DNA from 2 places in the Mechercharimyces sp. CAU 1602 genome. Region 2 is predicted to be linked to the other one. Evidence: predicted binding sites of a transcription regulator. Region 2 holds the regulator's gene; the other holds the start of a gene.
The links. The regulator CtsR, encoded in region 2, represses protease genes until heat stress. The targets are predictions, from matches to a motif close to ATGGTCAATAAAGGTCAAACA.

Region 1 (8,198 bases), on a different contig from region 2:
CAAATCCATCGAGAATGATTAAGGCGACTGGTTTGCGCTGTGTCATCCTTCATCCCCTCCTATGCTCGCTTTCACCAAGTGGAAGAACATAGTGGGATCTAAGCTAGCTCCACCTACTAGGGCTCCATCGATATCTGTTTCTGCCATATAGGCGGCAATATTATCTGGTTTTACACTACCTCCATACTGGATACGAACTGCATTTGCCACCGCAACAGTAAATTGTTCCCGCAATGTATCTCTAATGGAGGTGATCACTTTACCCGCCTCTACAGGGGTAGAAGCTTTGCCTGTTCCAATCGCCCATACCGGTTCATACGCGATCACCACACGTTCCAATACGGTCGTTTCAATACCCGCTAATGCTCGTAGTACTTGCTTTCTAACCACGTCAGTCGTCTGCTGTGCTTCACGTTCTGCCAGCGACTCTCCTACGCACACGATAGGGGTTAACCCACTTGCAAGCGCACTCTTCACTTTGCGATTGATCATCTCATCGGTTTCCATAAAGTAAAGCCTGCGCTCAGAGTGACCCAAGATTACATATTCGACTCCTGCCTTGACAAGCATCGTAGCGCTTACTTCACCTGTGTAGGCACCCTCGTTCTCCCAGTGCATATTTTGCGCCCCTATCGCCACATCTGTCTCCTCAGCCGCATGCACCAACAGCGGGATAACGGGAAAAGGAACACATAGTACTACGGATACATCGGCAGGAAGGGTAGAGGCAGGAAAAGAACGAATAAAGTCTATCGTCTCCTCCTGATCCTTGTTCATCTTCCAGTTACCTGCAATTATAGGTGTTCGCATGAGAGTGCATCTCCTTCGTCATATAGAGTTGATTAACGATCGTGTAATGCAATGACACCAGGCAAATCCTTCCCTTCCATCAGTTCCAAAGAAGCACCCCCACCGGTAGAAATATGATCCACCTGTTCTGCCAACCCCGATTTCTCGATGGCGGCAGCGGAATCCCCTCCACCTACAATCGTAAGGGCGCCTGAATCTGCCATCGCTTGAGCAATCGCAAACGTTCCCTGAGCAAAACGATCAAACTCAAAAACACCCATCGGTCCATTCCAGATAACCAGTTGTGAAGAATGAATGACATCGGCAAAAGTGGCTCTCGTAGCAGGACCAATATCAAGTCCTTGCTTATCTGCCGGTATATTAGAAACATCAACCACTTCTGCTTCTGCATCTTCGGCAAAACGTTCCGCCACAACGACATCCGTCGGCAAGAGTAACTGAACGCCTTTCGCCTTCGCCTGATCCATAAATGACTTTGCTAACTCCACTTTATCTTCTTCTAACAACGATTTCCCAATTTCATGTCCTTGAGCGTGTAGAAATGTATACGCTAAGCCTCCACCTATGATCAAAGAATCGACCACATCGAGGAGATGTTCGATCACTCCGATCTTATCTTTCACTTTGGCACCACCAATAATCGCCGTAAACGGACGCTTTGGTTGTTCCAACGCATGCCCCAATATCTCCAATTCTTTTTGCATCAACAATCCGGCAACCGCTGGGAGATGAGTGGCGATTCCCTCCGTCGAAGCATGTGCGCGGTGGGCAGCACCAAAGGCATCATTGACGTACACATCCGCTAACCCTGCCATCGCCTGTGCGAGTTGGGGATCATTTGCTTCTTCACCCGGATGAAAACGGAGGTTTTCTAATAGAAATACTTCCCCTTGCTTCATATTGTGGGCATACTTTTGTACTTCCTCACCCACCACTTCATCCGCTTTTGCGACCGTAATACCAAGTAGATTAGAAAGGCGTTTGGCCACAGCATCTAACCGTAATTCTTCCACTACTTTTCCCTTAGGTCGTCCGAGATGACTCGCTAATATCACTTTCGCTCCTTGTTCCCGCAAATATAAGATGGTAGGGAGCGCCGCCCTGATTCGCGTATCATCTGTTACCCGTCCGTCTTGGAGCGGAACATTAAAGTCGACGCGACAAAATACTCGCTTGCCTTGAACATTCACATCCTGTATTGATTGCTTGTTCATATATTGTGCCTCCTTGACAATAGGTTACGCCTTAAATACAAGCGAAAAGGAGAGCGGCTCCTCGCGCCGTAGCTTCATCAATACGTACGGTCTTTACAGAAGTGCTCTCCTTATTCTATTTCTTATAACCCTTGCTTGGCAATATAATCCGCTAGGTCGACCACTCTGCTGGAGTAGCCCCATTCATTATCATACCAAGATACCACTTTCACCATATTTCCCTCCATCGTCATCGTGGTTAAACCATCGACAATAGAAGAGTGTGCGTCGCCATAATAATCGCGTGACACTAATGGCTCATCGGAAAAAGCCAAGATCCCTTTTAACTTTCCTTCCGCAGCATGTTGCAGTGCGGCATTGATTTCCTCTACTGTTACCTCTTTATCCAATTCAGCCACAAAGTCGACGACAGAGACATTAGGTGTGGGAACACGCATGGCAAATCCATTTAACTTCCCGTTTAATTCAGGTAACACTTTTCCTACCGCTCTAGCAGCACCCGTCGTAGTAGGGATGATCGACATGCCTGCTGCCCGCGCACGGCGCATATCTTTATGGGGGAGGTCCAAAATTTGTTGATCATTGGTGTAGGAGTGGACCGTTGTCATTAGACCGCGACGAATTCCATACAATTCATGGAGCACTTTAGCAACTGGTGCCAAGCAGTTTGTCGTACACGAAGCGTTAGAAATGACATGGTGGCTATTAGGATCATATTGATCTTCATTCACACCCATCACTACAGTTAAATCTTCACCTTTTGCCGGTGCGGAGATAACTACTTTTTTCGCTCCTCCTTGTAAATGCTTAGCAGCCGCCTCACGCTCTGTAAATCGGCCCGTCGATTCGATCACAATCTCGACACCTTCTTCTCCCCATGGAAGTAGAGCAGGGTCACGTTCTGCAAACACTTTAATCGCAGTCCCGTTTACCATAATCGCGTTTTCACCAGCTTCAACGCTAGCATCTAAGCGACCATGTACAGAATCGTACTTTAATAGATGAGCCAGGCTCTCGGCATCCGTCAAATCATTAATCGCTACCACTTCAACATTGGGATGACCTAACATCGCCCGAAACACACTGCGTCCAATCCGACCAAACCCATTAATACCGATTTTTGTTTTAGTCATATCATTATCCTCCTCAGGAATGTTGTTTATGATGATCCACTATTAATCGTGCTGCCGCCTCGTCCGTGACAAGCATATCTGTTCCCATCGAAGCGCATATCGCTCCAATTGCAGCAGCTTTGCTATTACCACCAGCAACGGCAATCACGGTATCCATCCGTTGTAAATCTTCAATTTGCAAGCCAATCGTTCGACTGCGAAAAACGACTTTACCTGAAACATCTACATAGTAGCCGAATGCTTCCCCTACGGCACCAGCTAAAAGCAAAGCTTCCTTGTGGGCAGGAGTAAGGTTGCGTCTGGTTGCCATCGCTTCTGCCTCACCTACTCCATGAATCACCATATTGGCAGAACGAATCTTCTTTAATCCTTTTTCCACATGAGGCTCTTTTGCAATCACCTCGTACGCATCCTCACTCAACTGATCCGGTAAATGCATTAAGGAGTAATTTCCACCCGTGTGATTTGCCATGTGGGACACAATATAGTTTGCCTCTAATTCTACCGCTTCACCCAATCCGCCGCGGGCAGGAACAAACGTTAAGCTACGGAAAATGGAAGAAGGTGTCATGCGTTCTGCCACCGCAGCCACTGTACTACCGCCAGCAACAGCGACGACATCATGCTCTTTTGCAAAGCGCTGTACCAAATATGCGCCCGCCTGTCCCATCTCTTGCTTAGTCGTGTCCATCTCATCTGCATTTCCAGGCACAATTACCACATGTTTTAACCGTAGAGCAAAACGCAGCTGTTCTTCCAATTCGGAGCGACCGCTGATCACCTTCATCATCGGTTCCAACTCTGCAATTAAATTGTTACCTTTCTCAGCCAACACCATCCCACTCGTTTGCATATATAGTAAACCCAGATCACGGAGATATTCTACCTCTGCCCGAAGCGTCCGCTCCGTCATCCCCATCGCTTGCGCCAATCCCCGCCTTCCTAACGGTTGTTTCCAATGGATGTAGCGCAATATCTCGTACCGTAAATGCATCCGCTCCAGCAGATCCGGCATCAATTCCTGTTGCAAATGCAACAGCTCGCGTTCTCTACCCACATTCCACCACCTCCAAGGGACTTATAATGTCCCGTTATAAATATTATGTCCCGCAAGGTGTAAAAAAAGAAGGCAGATTGTATAATATGCTCTTACCTTCTATTCTACACCTTTAAACATAGCGTCGTCTATGGGTAGAAGCTGCAATTTTCATCTCCTCACGATATTTGGCTACTGTCCGGCGCGAGATGCGAATCCCACGCTCCATTAACACTTGAGATATTTTTTGATCGGAAAGCGGCTTTTCTTTATCTTCTTCCACAATCAACGTGTTAATCAACCTTTTTACTTGATACGTGGAAGTATTTTCACCCACATGCGTCGTCACTTTGGTCTGGAAGAAAAAACGAAAAGGAAAGATTCCATAAGGCGTTTGCATATACTTATGTTGGGTCGCTCGACTCACGGTCGATTCATGCAGTGAAAGTTCATCTGCCACTTGTTGTAAAGTGAGTGGCTTGATTAATCCTTTCCCATTTTCAAAGAAATCACGCTGCCTTCGCACGATGCAATCACTCACTCGATACATGGTTAAGCGACGTTGCTCCACATTTTTAATTAACCATTTGGCTGCTTGAAACCGTTTCTCTAAATAACGTGTCGCCTGAGCTGCTCCTTCTCCTTCATCCTTCCGATGCATCAGTTGATGATAATATGGACTCAGGCGCAGGCGTGGAATATAAGGATCATGTATAGAAACCTCATACGCTCCTTCCTGCCAATCCACTATAACATCCGGTAAAAGGTATCGTGCCGGCTCAGACACATAAACCGCGCCCGGTCTTGGATCCAACTTCAAAATTAGGTCTAGCGCTCGTTGCACACACAACAACTTAACAGAGAGTGCAGTCGCAATCTTTTTGAGTCGATGAGCCGCCAAATCATGTAGATGATCTTTTACAATGGCAAGTGCAACCTCCCTCGCTTCCTCACCCTTATTCTGGCGAAGAAGCTGCAACTCAAGACACTCCGCCAAGGATCGAGCACCCACGCCCGCCGGATCTAGTGATTGAACGATCGTTATGCAATTTTCATATTCATCTCGACTTAAATGAAAGCGCTTACATATTGCTTCATCTTCCACTTGTAAATATCCTTTTTCATCCAGATTACCCGCTAGATAGAGGCAGACCTTGTATTCATATGCAGTTAATGTTAATTCGCGCAACTGTGCTTCTAAAGCCACCATTAATGTGTCCCCAGCAGAGGAGAGGCGCTCAAGTACATGTTCCTTTTCATTTCCTATATGAACGGAGGCTGTTCCTCGTTCACTTTGTAACTTTGCCCACGCTTCCATTTCCCGTTCAGTAGGCGTTATCTGTTCTTCGGATTCCAGTAATGGGTTCTCTATGATTTTTTCTTGCAGAAAGGTGAGCAGCTCATATGCCGGTAATTGTAAAATATGAAGTGCCTGCCGCAACTGCGGTGTCATGGTTACGCTTAATTTCTGCTCTTGATTAAACCCAAACTCCATGGAGAGAGTCATCTTCAGATACTCACCTCCGCTTTTCGATTTCTTTATTATATGTGAGCGTTCTGCTAAAGGATGCCACTTTCTTTTCATATCTTTTATTTTATCATATGTATGGTATAGAGAGGGGCTAAGTTAAGGCTGTTCCTCTTTTTACAAGTAATAGTTCTCTTCTCATCCCAGTTTATCTTCCTTCCTCTTGCGTTCCACAATTCAATGCGATATAATGGTCTTTGTCGGTATTATTGTTACCGTTTATGCGCCTATAGCTCAGGGGATAGAGCACTGGTCTCCGGAACCAGGTGCCCAGGTTCGAATCCTGGTAGGCGCGCCAATAGAGTTATTGCAGAATACACTCTCACCTTCTAGGTGAGAGTGTATTTTTTCGTACTTGGGTATATATTGATAGGGCAGGCAAAAAACATTTGACCTTTGTTGACCTTTCGTATATGATTACACTAAGTTGTCAAATCACTTTAAGGAGGGAACTTACGTCATGAATCTAGTCCCTTATGTAGTAGAGCAAACCAATCGTGGTGAACGTTCCTATGATATTTACTCCCGTCTCTTAAAAGATCGCATTATTTTTCTCGGTAGTGAGGTTAATGATGCTGTTGCCAATACCATTGTGGCACAGCTTCTCTTTTTGAGTGCAGACGATCCTGAAAAAGATATTCACCTATACATCAACTCCCCCGGTGGCTCCATCACTGCCGGTTTCGCCATCTACGATACGATGAATTTGGTCAAATGTGATGTGCAAACCATCTGTGTTGGTATGGCCGCTTCCATGGGCGCATTCCTACTCTCTTCTGGAACCCCAGGAAAGCGTTATGCTCTTCCTAACAGTGAAGTCATGATCCACCAACCTCTAGGTGGTGCACGCGGACAAGCGACCGATATTGAAATTGGGGCTAAACGCATTCTCGCCATGCGCGATAAGATTAATAAGCTTCTAGCAGAACAAACCGGACAAAAGCTAGAGAAGATCGCAAAAGATACTGACCGCGACTTCTTCCTCGAAGCTGACGAAGCAAAGAAATACGGTTTGGTCGATGAAGTCATCGAACGGCCGCCAGCAGCAAAATAATTTGTTAAAAACAGAACCCCCTCTCTTCTACATAAGAAGAGAGGGGGTTCTGTTTTATTTTAACATCTCTCGCAATCGTTGCACATGTTCTGGTGTTCCACTAATAATTAGCCGATCCCCTAGCAACAAAAGTGTCTCACCATGAGGTAAAATCACTTCATCACCCCGGAAAACGCGTATAATGAGTGTATCACCTAAGAATGGCAAATCCCGTACGCGGCGTTCATGGAAACGCTCATTACATAAGGGTATTTCTTGCATATGAGATTCTTTATCCGATACCATTTTTATCATCGACGGATGTTCAATCAAGGAGAGCAACAAGGTCTTATTGGCTGAAAATGAGGAGAAGAGATGAATGGCCGACTCCTTCGGCAATTTCAGATTAGCCTTATCCTCCATCCGTGCAATGACTTGCTCTACCCCTTCTTTTTCTGCCCAACATGCCAAACGAACGTTTTTCTCATCATCATTGGTGAAGAAGACAACAATATCGCTATCTATCACTCCTTCAGCTTCCAATGATTCTTCATCAATCACAGGTAGCTGGACAATTGGATATGGACGTTCATTATCCGACTCCAAGTTGGACTTGTCGGAACCATATACCGTCACCTGATACTTATCATCAAATAGATCTTGAGCTAACGTAAGAGTAACCAGATTAATCCCTACTAACGACACTGTATGCCGCTGTTCCTTTTCCCGATCTGGCAAGATCTTTTGGAATAAGATAGGTGAGATCAAAGTCGTTAGCACCGCTGCTAACACTAATGCAGTATTCATCGTCTCATCAATAATTTTCATCTCAATTCCAATCGCTGCCGCCGCAATCACTAGACTAAGTTGCGAACTTAGCAATAGCCCAGCTCCAATCGATTGCTTCATGTTAAACCATCGACGGAATAAGAGGATCACCAACACACGCGAGAAATAAGCTGCAAAGAGGAGAATCGGGAGCATCAACAGTGCACTAGGCTCTTGTAACAGCCCTTTTAGATCGAGCTCCGCCCCCACCATCACAAAGAAGATGGGAATGAGAAATCCATAGCCAAACGCATTCAGCTGCTTTACAAACGGCTTGCTCGGATACATCAGAGACAGGATTACCCCAGCTAAGAAGGCACCTAAAATATTTTCTGCCCCTACTCCTTCTGATAAGGCTACAAAGAGCAATATCAGAGCAAACACACCCCGTGTGCTGATCGAAATTGTTTCTAATTTAATTTTTTCCACCAATTTAAAGGGCTTAAAGATTTGAATCATACGATAGACAACAAAGAATGCAACGAAGAGCAGTAATAACCATAGAGTGTTAAACACACTCTCTCCCGACCGTATTAAAGATATATGGATCGCTAACAACAGCATCGTAACGAAATCCGCGATCACAGCCGTCAATAAAATCGCTTGCCCATATGTA
Region 2 (8,198 bases):
CGCCAATATCCTCACTTTATCAATATAACCTTCTGCGCTTCCACCCACATTACCATCGCCTGTTTCGATGCGATGAATGGTTGCTCGCGACAACCCTTCATCTACATAAGCATCAATCTTATCCCCTTTTTCATTACGTATGGATCGCAAAATCTTTCCTATACGATCCCTCTCCTGCTTGTCCATATGTTGATCTCCTTTCATTATAGCTACTCTTATAAAAATGTATATAGTTTTAATCTATGAGTATTTTCATATATTGATGAAATCATTCACTACGATAAATAAATCACTAATTTTGGAACCCTTTCAGCAATCATTGCCACTAATATATAAATAATCTATGTAAAAATTAAGTATGTCAAGTCAAAAAAGCCCCCCATCTGGGAGGCTTTTTCCTCTCTTTACTTCGTTGTTTGACTCTCTTTTTCTTCTTTGCTAACCGGCTCTACCACTAACTCTTTATCCTGGAGCGTGATACGTACGGTATCACCATGTTTTATATTACCGCGCAAAAGCTCTTCAGATAGATTGTCTTCGATATTCTTCTGAATGGCTCGCCGTAACGGACGTGCTCCGTACGTTGGATCAAAACCAACCTTAGCCAAGTGTCGTTTCGCCTCGTCGGTTAATATGAAGTCAATATCCTGCTCCAACAGGCGCTTACGCAACTCTTCTGACATGAGCGAAACAATCTCCTGCAGATGAGACTCCTTCAATGAATGGAATACAATCACATCGTCAATACGGTTGAGGAATTCCGGACGGAAGCTTTTCTTCAGCTCCTCCATCACCCGTGTTTTCATATCCTCATAATCATTATTTTGACTGGTGGTAAAGCCTAGTTTTTTATTGTTCTTAATCATGCTTGCACCCACGTTGGAAGTCATGATAATCACCGTATTGCGGAAATCCACCATACGCCCTTTACCATCTGTTAGTCGTCCATCTTCCAATACTTGCAATAAGATATTAAACACTTCCGGATGCGCTTTTTCCACTTCATCTAGCAGCACCACAGAATACGGTTTGCGCCGCACTTTCTCTGTTAACTGTCCACCTTCTTCATACCCTACATATCCTGGAGGAGCTCCCACTAGACGACTAGTGGCATGCTTTTCCATGTACTCTGACATGTCGATACGGATCATCGCATCATCATCACCGAAGAGGGAATGAGCTAACGCACGAGCCAGCTCGGTTTTCCCTACACCTGTCGGACCTAAGAAAATAAAGGAACCTATCGGACGCTTCGGATCTTTTAAACCTGCACGTGCACGGCGCACAGCACGGGAGACGGTTTTTACCGCTTCCTCTTGTCCGATCACGCGATTATGCAATACTTCCTCCAATTTGAGCAGACGCTCCGACTCTTCTTCTGCCAGCTTGCGGACCGGAATTCCAGTCCAACTGGCTACAACTTCACCAATGTCTTCAGCTGTTACCTCGGAATCCGTCTTCCCTTGATCTTCTTTCCACTGATTATGCGTCGTTTCCAGCTCTTCACGCAACTTCTGCTCGTTATCACGCAAGGACGCCGCTTTCTCAAATTCTTGACTTTGAACCGCCGCATCTTTTTCCTTCTTCACGCCCTCTAAGCGTTGTTCCAGTGCTTTCAGATCTGGAGGTACGGTAAACGAGCGCAAGCGCACCCGTGACCCCGCTTCATCGACAAGGTCGATCGCCTTATCAGGTAAAAAGCGATCCGTAATATAGCGATCTGATAACTTAACTGCTTGCTTAATCGCTTCATCGGTAATCTTTACACGATGATGCGCCTCATAGCGATCGCGTAACCCTTCTAATATCTGAATGGCTTCATCCGGTGTAGGTTCATCCACCGTAATCGGTTGGAAGCGACGCTCCAATGCCGCATCTTTTTCAATATGCTTACGATATTCATCTAATGTTGTTGCCCCCACACACTGCAGTTCTCCACGTGCCAGTGCGGGTTTTAAGATGTTAGAGGCATCAATGGCCCCTTCTGCACCACCTGCTCCGATCAACGTATGCAATTCATCGATAAAGAGAATGATATTGCCAGCTTGCCGGATCTCATCCATCACTTTTTTTAGACGATCCTCAAACTCACCCCGGTACTTGGTTCCTGCTACAACCGTACCCATATCAAGAGTCATCACACGCTTTCCACGCAGTGTCTCAGGTATCTCTCCATCCACAATCCGTTGCGCCAATCCTTCAGCGATCGCCGTCTTCCCTACCCCAGGCTCACCGATGAGAACCGGATTGTTTTTTGTCCGCCGTGAGAGAACTTGAACCACGCGCTCAATCTCTTTACTGCGACCGATTACAGGATCCAAGTTGCCCTCTTTTGCTACAACTGTCAAATCTCGAGCCAAGCTATCCAATGTTGGCGTATTCGCACTTGCCCCCGCTTGATGATTGCTTGTCATCGCTTCGCTGTTGCCTAAGAGCTGCAATACTTGTTGACGTGCCTTATTTAAACTTACACCCAAGTTGTTCAATACGCGTGCAGCTACCCCTTCACCTTCTCGTATTAATCCCAACAGAAGATGCTCGGTACCGACATACGTATGCCCCAACTTACGCGCTTCATCCATCGACAATTCAATCACTTTTTTCGCACGTGGAGTATACGCAATACTACTTGTTTCACCTTGTCCTCGACCGATGAGCGATTCCACTTCATTCTGGATCTTCTCCAAGCCTAGTCCTAAGTTAACAATCGCTTTTGCAGCAATTCCTTCTCCCTCACGAACTAAACCTAATAGAATATGCTCGGTGCCAATATTACTATGTCCCAGACGCGCCGCTTCTTCTTGTGCAAGTGCCAATACTTTTTGTGCACGTTCGGTAAACCGACCAAACATCATGGAGTAACACCTCACTATTTATATTTGTCTACTACTTTTGTCACTTTAAGATCACGCGCTACGCCTGCGCAATAGATAAACGTTCACGTATAATCATCGCGCGACGCACATCTCGTTCCTCTGGATCGAGTGCTTCCCCAGCGTGTTGTTGCAAAAAACCTGGCTGCGTCATTACCATCAGTTCATTCATTATTGTTCCCTGCAAATGAGAGATTAAACCGAGATCGATACCAAGGCGTATATCAGATAAGCGCTGCATCGCCTCTTTCGAATCCATCACTCTAGCATGCTGCAACAAACCATAGGAACGATAGACACGATCCTCTAGCTGGATTGCGCGAGCTTCTAACAAACGTTTGCGCGCCCGTTGCTCCTGCTCGATCATCTGATTGACGACCCCTTGTAGCTTCTCGATAATCTCTGCTTCGGTATGCCCTAGAGTAACCTGGTTAGATACTTGATATAAATTTCCTAACGCCTCGCTACCCTCTCCATATATTCCCCTTACCGCTAGCCCCACCTGATTTGCTGCTTGCAATAACCGAGGAAGTTGTTGCGTTAACGCTAGAGCTGGTAAGTGCAGCATCACCGAAATACGGACACCTGTGCCCACATTCGTCGGACAACTCGTCAAATATCCACTCTTCTCATGAAAAGCGTACGTAACCCGTTTTTCGAACCAGTTATCAATTCGATCAGCTATTTCCCACGCTTGATCCAATTGAAAACCTGGGAATAAGCACTGAATACGTAAGTGATCTTCTTCATTCACCATCATGCTTACCGACTCATCCCCGCTCAACACAACGCCACCATGTGAGGACTCCTCCGCAAGGTGAGGACTGATAAGGTGTTTCTCAACCAGTACCCTCTTCTCCAACTCGCTTAGTTGTTCCATGCGAATCACTTCCGGATGATCAAAAGGAGCATCCTCTTCCGCTTCCTTAATCGTCTGCTCTATATGAGAGAGTACCTCTTCTGCTTGTTCTCCAGTTGCGAGTAGAGGGAATGGATAATCTTGCAAGTTACGGGCAATTCGAACGCGACTGGAGATCACGATATCGGATTTTGGCCCTTTTCCACGCATCCATTCGCTTACTGCTTCATCGACAAACCGTTGAAAAGACATACTACTCCCTCCTTCTACTCATCTAGTTGCTGTTGTAATGTCCGTATCTGATCCCTGATCTGTGCAGCTTTTTCAAAAGCTTCACCGCGTACCGCCTCTTCCATTTCTCGCTTCAACTGTTCCATCTGCCGCCTTACTTTCAACTTTCCTCCTGCGCGCTCTGGTACTTTTCCGCGATGAGTGGTATGACCGTGTATGCGACGGAACACAGATGGCAACATCTCACCAAACGTTTCGTAACAATGGCTACAACCAAAACGACCAATCTTACTAAACTGGCGATACGTTAAGCCACACGTTGGGCAACGTAGAGTGGTTTCACTTTTGATGACACCTGCTTGCTCACTCGTACCCAAATCTAAATTTAATAAACCAGACATTAAGTTATGGATAGAAAAACCTGATTCCAGCCCAGGAATCTGCTCCCCTCGTTCTTCTGCACACACTTCACACAGATGTGTCTCTGTTTTTTCACCATTGATAATCTTGGTATAGTGAAGGGTAGCAGGTCGCATTCCGCACTGTTTACACTGCATGATCTTACTCTCCTTTCCCGGAAAACAAGGTAGCTACCATCGCTCTCAGCATACGTGCACGAATCTGGTCTCGTACTGGAATCGGAAGCTCCAGCACATGCCGGGATATCATATTCTTCATCAAGAGGGCTTCACGTTCCTTCATCAGTCCCTCCTGCACCATACGCTCAATCACACCCACCCCTTTTGCTTGATTACAACTGGGACCGATGTGGCGCATCAAAATATCAAACAAGGCTTGATCAGAAGAAGTTTTCGCTTTACAAATGCGAATGTAACCACCGCCACCTCGTTTGCTCTCTACCAAGTATCCCTTTTCTACCGTAAATCGTGTGGAAATCACGTAATTAATCTGTGAGGGAACGCATTGAAACAACTCAGCTACCTCACTTCGTTTGATTTCGATGGTTCCTTCCTTGCTCGCACCCATTATTTCAAGGAGGTGGCGTTCAATGATGTCTGAGATACTCGACATGTCACACCCTCCAATTGACTTTGACTATCTTTGACCTTTAAACTTATTATACTCCTCTTTCTCCAAAAAGCAAGAGGAGCACGGACTTTTTTTACATTTTTCCGCACTCCCCCCTATTTCATTCACTCATTCTGAATATACCCGCACCACACCTTCTACCATGCGAATCTCTTCCATCAAGTCGATCACATGATGTTCTCCTTCAGTCAGACGCATCGTAAACGTTACATCAATCGTCCCACGCTGCGTCTCTTCAGCTACTTTTACTTTCCGGACGTTTACATTCATCTCTTCTAAAAAAGATGACATCTCCTTAAGCACTCCCGGACGATTAGTCACTCGAATGCGCAAGATGTGAAGTCGCTGCTCGCGTATCCATAATGCCTCCGCTTTATTTAAAAACTCAAGACTAACCAGCGCGAGCGTCGTCGTAATTATGGCGCCCCACAAAAACCCTGCACCAATCGCTAATCCAATCCCCGCCACAACCCACAGAGAGGCTGCTGTCGTAAGTCCGGTCACCGTAACACCATGGCGCATAATCGTGCCCGCACCCAGAAAACCAATTCCGCTTACTACTTGGGCCGCAATACGAGCAGGATCAAACTGCACTTCGGGTTCATTTACAAAATCACTGAAGCCATAGATAGATAAAAGCATAATTAAAGCAGCCCCGAGACTAACGAGTATATGCGTTCGCAAACCGGCTGGATGATTATTATGTTCTCGTTGCCATCCGATCGCTCCACCAAGAACCACTGCTAACACCAAGCGCCATATCATCTCCATCGTGGTAATCGTCCAAATTGCACTCAAAATTCTCTCCTCCTTTTCTTTAGTTTCGTCTATCCAAACTTACGATCAATCTGCTCTTCTCACTCCGGCAAGAGCGACAGGATCGAATGAAATGAAGGAATAATATAGTCAGCATCCGCCAACTCCGCTTCGTCGCCAAAGTAAGGAAAGCCCTCATAGTTACAGCCAATCACAGTCTGCTGATTTGCCCTCCCTGCTTCCACATCGGAATAGCGATCACCCACCATGTATCCCCCACTGACACCATTAGCTACACACAAGCGATGAACGAGTTCCGCTTTATTAGCTACATCACTATCTCCACCCGTATAAATTCCTTGAAATAATGGAGAGAGTTCATAATAACGCACGATCCCTTCCACATACGGCTTAATTCCATTGCTGGCAATAAAGAGCGGCCACTTCTTTTCCACCAAGGTGGCAAGTGTCTCTTTCACACCTGGATACAAAGCCCCCGCTCCCGCTTCCAGTAAGGCTAATTCTTCTTCCAGCAGCCACTGATCTGCCACTTTTCGTAGCAATTCATCCGTATGTGGTAACAGTTCATCCCATATCTGATCGATCGTCATCCCAAAAACAGATTCAATTTGACGATCTGAAATCTCTATTTCCCCCAACATTCCCGCTTCCTGCAAACGTGTGAACATATTTCGAAAGGCAGGGATAGCTATGGTTTCTGTCTGAAATAAGGTTCCATCCATATCAAAAATAATAGCTGGCTTCACTATGTTCATGTTGATCTACACTCTCCCACTTCATTGGTAAGTTTATGCAGCAATAAGAAAAAACTATTTTCTTTTCGCTCAACTTTTTCTCTACCCGACCATTCTGCTCAATTTCACCTATGAGTATATGGTTATCCACAGAAGTTATCCACAGATTTTGTGGACAACTATATAAAAACCGCCGGAGACCTGCCCCCGACGGAAACGCATGATAACATGCCTGTTAATTGATCCTCTGTTTAGGAGTGTTGCACAATAATATCGTGAACTTCTTGCGGATTATTCACCGACTCGATCAGATCGTTATTGACGTACACATCGAGAAGGAGTCCCTCCTTGCCGCCATCGCGTCCCACTACTTCAATCACCACATGATAGTCGTAGATTCCCCACCGCCAGCCATCTTCAAAGAAAGTAAAGGGATATACCATCCACTCGCCAACGGTTTGGTTATCTACTACTTGAATATAAGGGGGATCTTGATCATCTAATGCTTCAAAGTAACCCTTATTCACTTGCTGCCAACCATCTTCTGTCTTCGTCCAACGCTTCACATAATATTTACCCTCGATAAATGGCAGATCCTCTAATTCTTGTGGAGTGAAGAAGTCGGCAGGGAAACAACGCAATACACCCAACTCTGGATCTTCGATCAGAAGAGCATCCTCACCCTCTGCTAATCCACGACGACGCACCTTATCTAACTCGTCCTGCTTACATGCCTCTTCTAACGCCGAGAGAACAAAGTTATTAAATGAAATCTTTTTCTCTGACATCACACGTTGAATTCTCTTTTTCAGTTCAGGGGGAAGCTCCTCCACAACAAACTGACGATTCTGCTTCATCCGCTTATCCCGCCAGAGACGCTCTGCTTCAAACTCCTTGATACGCTGTGATAGATGAGGACGTGGATTTCGTTTAGGCTTCTCTATCTCGGGCTCAGGACGCACACTTTGATGTTCCTTTGTCTTTACCCCATCAGAGAAAGATTGAAACGCAGGTACTGCAGCTGCTTTTACTGGCTCTTCCAATCGCACCTCTTCCTCTACTTCTTCAATATGCAACCGATCCTCCCCTTCGGGCTGTGGAGTAAAGTTTAAACTGCCCACTCCCCTCTGATCACTTGCCACAAGCTCCTCTTCGGGCTCTTCTGTATTAAAGGTAATCTCTTCAGCGCCTTTTACTGTACTCTTACTCCAATCCTGCTCTTGACTGTCGTGTTGGCTCATTCATAATCCCTCGCAATCCTATCAATATCTTCATATGATCCATCCACAATTCATATTATTCTCTTTTACGTATCATATCACGAAAATCGAGATAAATGTAACACTCACCCACTCGCCCAGCTCCGCTCGTACCCCTATCCTTTTCAATTTAATTGAATAATTTTCAAAAAAGTTGTTGACTCTTCTTAATCCTCGTTGTATAGTGAGGAGGATTGATAAACATTCCAAAAAAGGAAAGGAGGTCGTTGACCATGATGAAACCTATACACACGTTCACCCCTGGACACATTGCTGTTGCACACAACGTCACCCTACAAGGGATTCGTCTGTCTACCGTAGCACCATGTAATGCTTTACAACCGTTCGGTCAGTCTGCAATTACACACCCTGTTTCCGCACAAGGAACTTCTGTGTCTAACTATGCACAATTGAT

Region 1: a site for CtsR is predicted at 6,108-6,128, ahead of clpP (ATP-dependent Clp endopeptidase proteolytic subunit ClpP). Genes of this name have one in related genera too.

The regions. Positions count from the first base shown of each region.
Region 1 covers NZ_JANTPT010000002.1:112,001-120,198, forward strand. Annotated here, with positions in the region: gene gpmI (2,3-bisphosphoglycerate-independent phosphoglycerate mutase) at 1-46, opposite strand, end outside; gene tpiA (triose-phosphate isomerase) at 43-810, opposite strand; gene NXZ84_RS11630 (phosphoglycerate kinase) at 843-2,024, opposite strand; gene gap (type I glyceraldehyde-3-phosphate dehydrogenase) at 2,147-3,157, opposite strand; gene NXZ84_RS11640 (sugar-binding transcriptional regulator) at 3,171-4,214, opposite strand; gene rpoN (RNA polymerase factor sigma-54) at 4,327-5,688, opposite strand; tRNA gene NXZ84_RS11650 (tRNA-Arg) at 5,945-6,019, shown strand; gene clpP (ATP-dependent Clp endopeptidase proteolytic subunit ClpP) at 6,182-6,775, shown strand; gene NXZ84_RS11660 (monovalent cation:proton antiporter family protein) at 6,830-8,198, opposite strand, start outside.
Region 2 covers NZ_JANTPT010000003.1:120,001-128,198, reverse strand. Annotated here, with positions in the region: gene NXZ84_RS13155 (tetratricopeptide repeat protein) at 1-186, opposite strand, end outside; gene NXZ84_RS13150 (ATP-dependent Clp protease ATP-binding subunit) at 405-2,855, opposite strand; gene mcsB (protein-arginine kinase McsB) at 2,914-3,984, opposite strand; gene mcsA (protein-arginine kinase activator protein McsA) at 3,999-4,520, opposite strand; gene NXZ84_RS13135 (CtsR family transcriptional regulator) at 4,525-4,995, opposite strand; gene NXZ84_RS13130 (MgtC/SapB family protein) at 5,122-5,811, opposite strand; gene NXZ84_RS13125 (HAD family hydrolase) at 5,871-6,545, opposite strand; gene NXZ84_RS13120 (hypothetical protein) at 6,776-7,765, opposite strand; gene NXZ84_RS13115 (hypothetical protein) at 8,017-8,198, shown strand, end outside.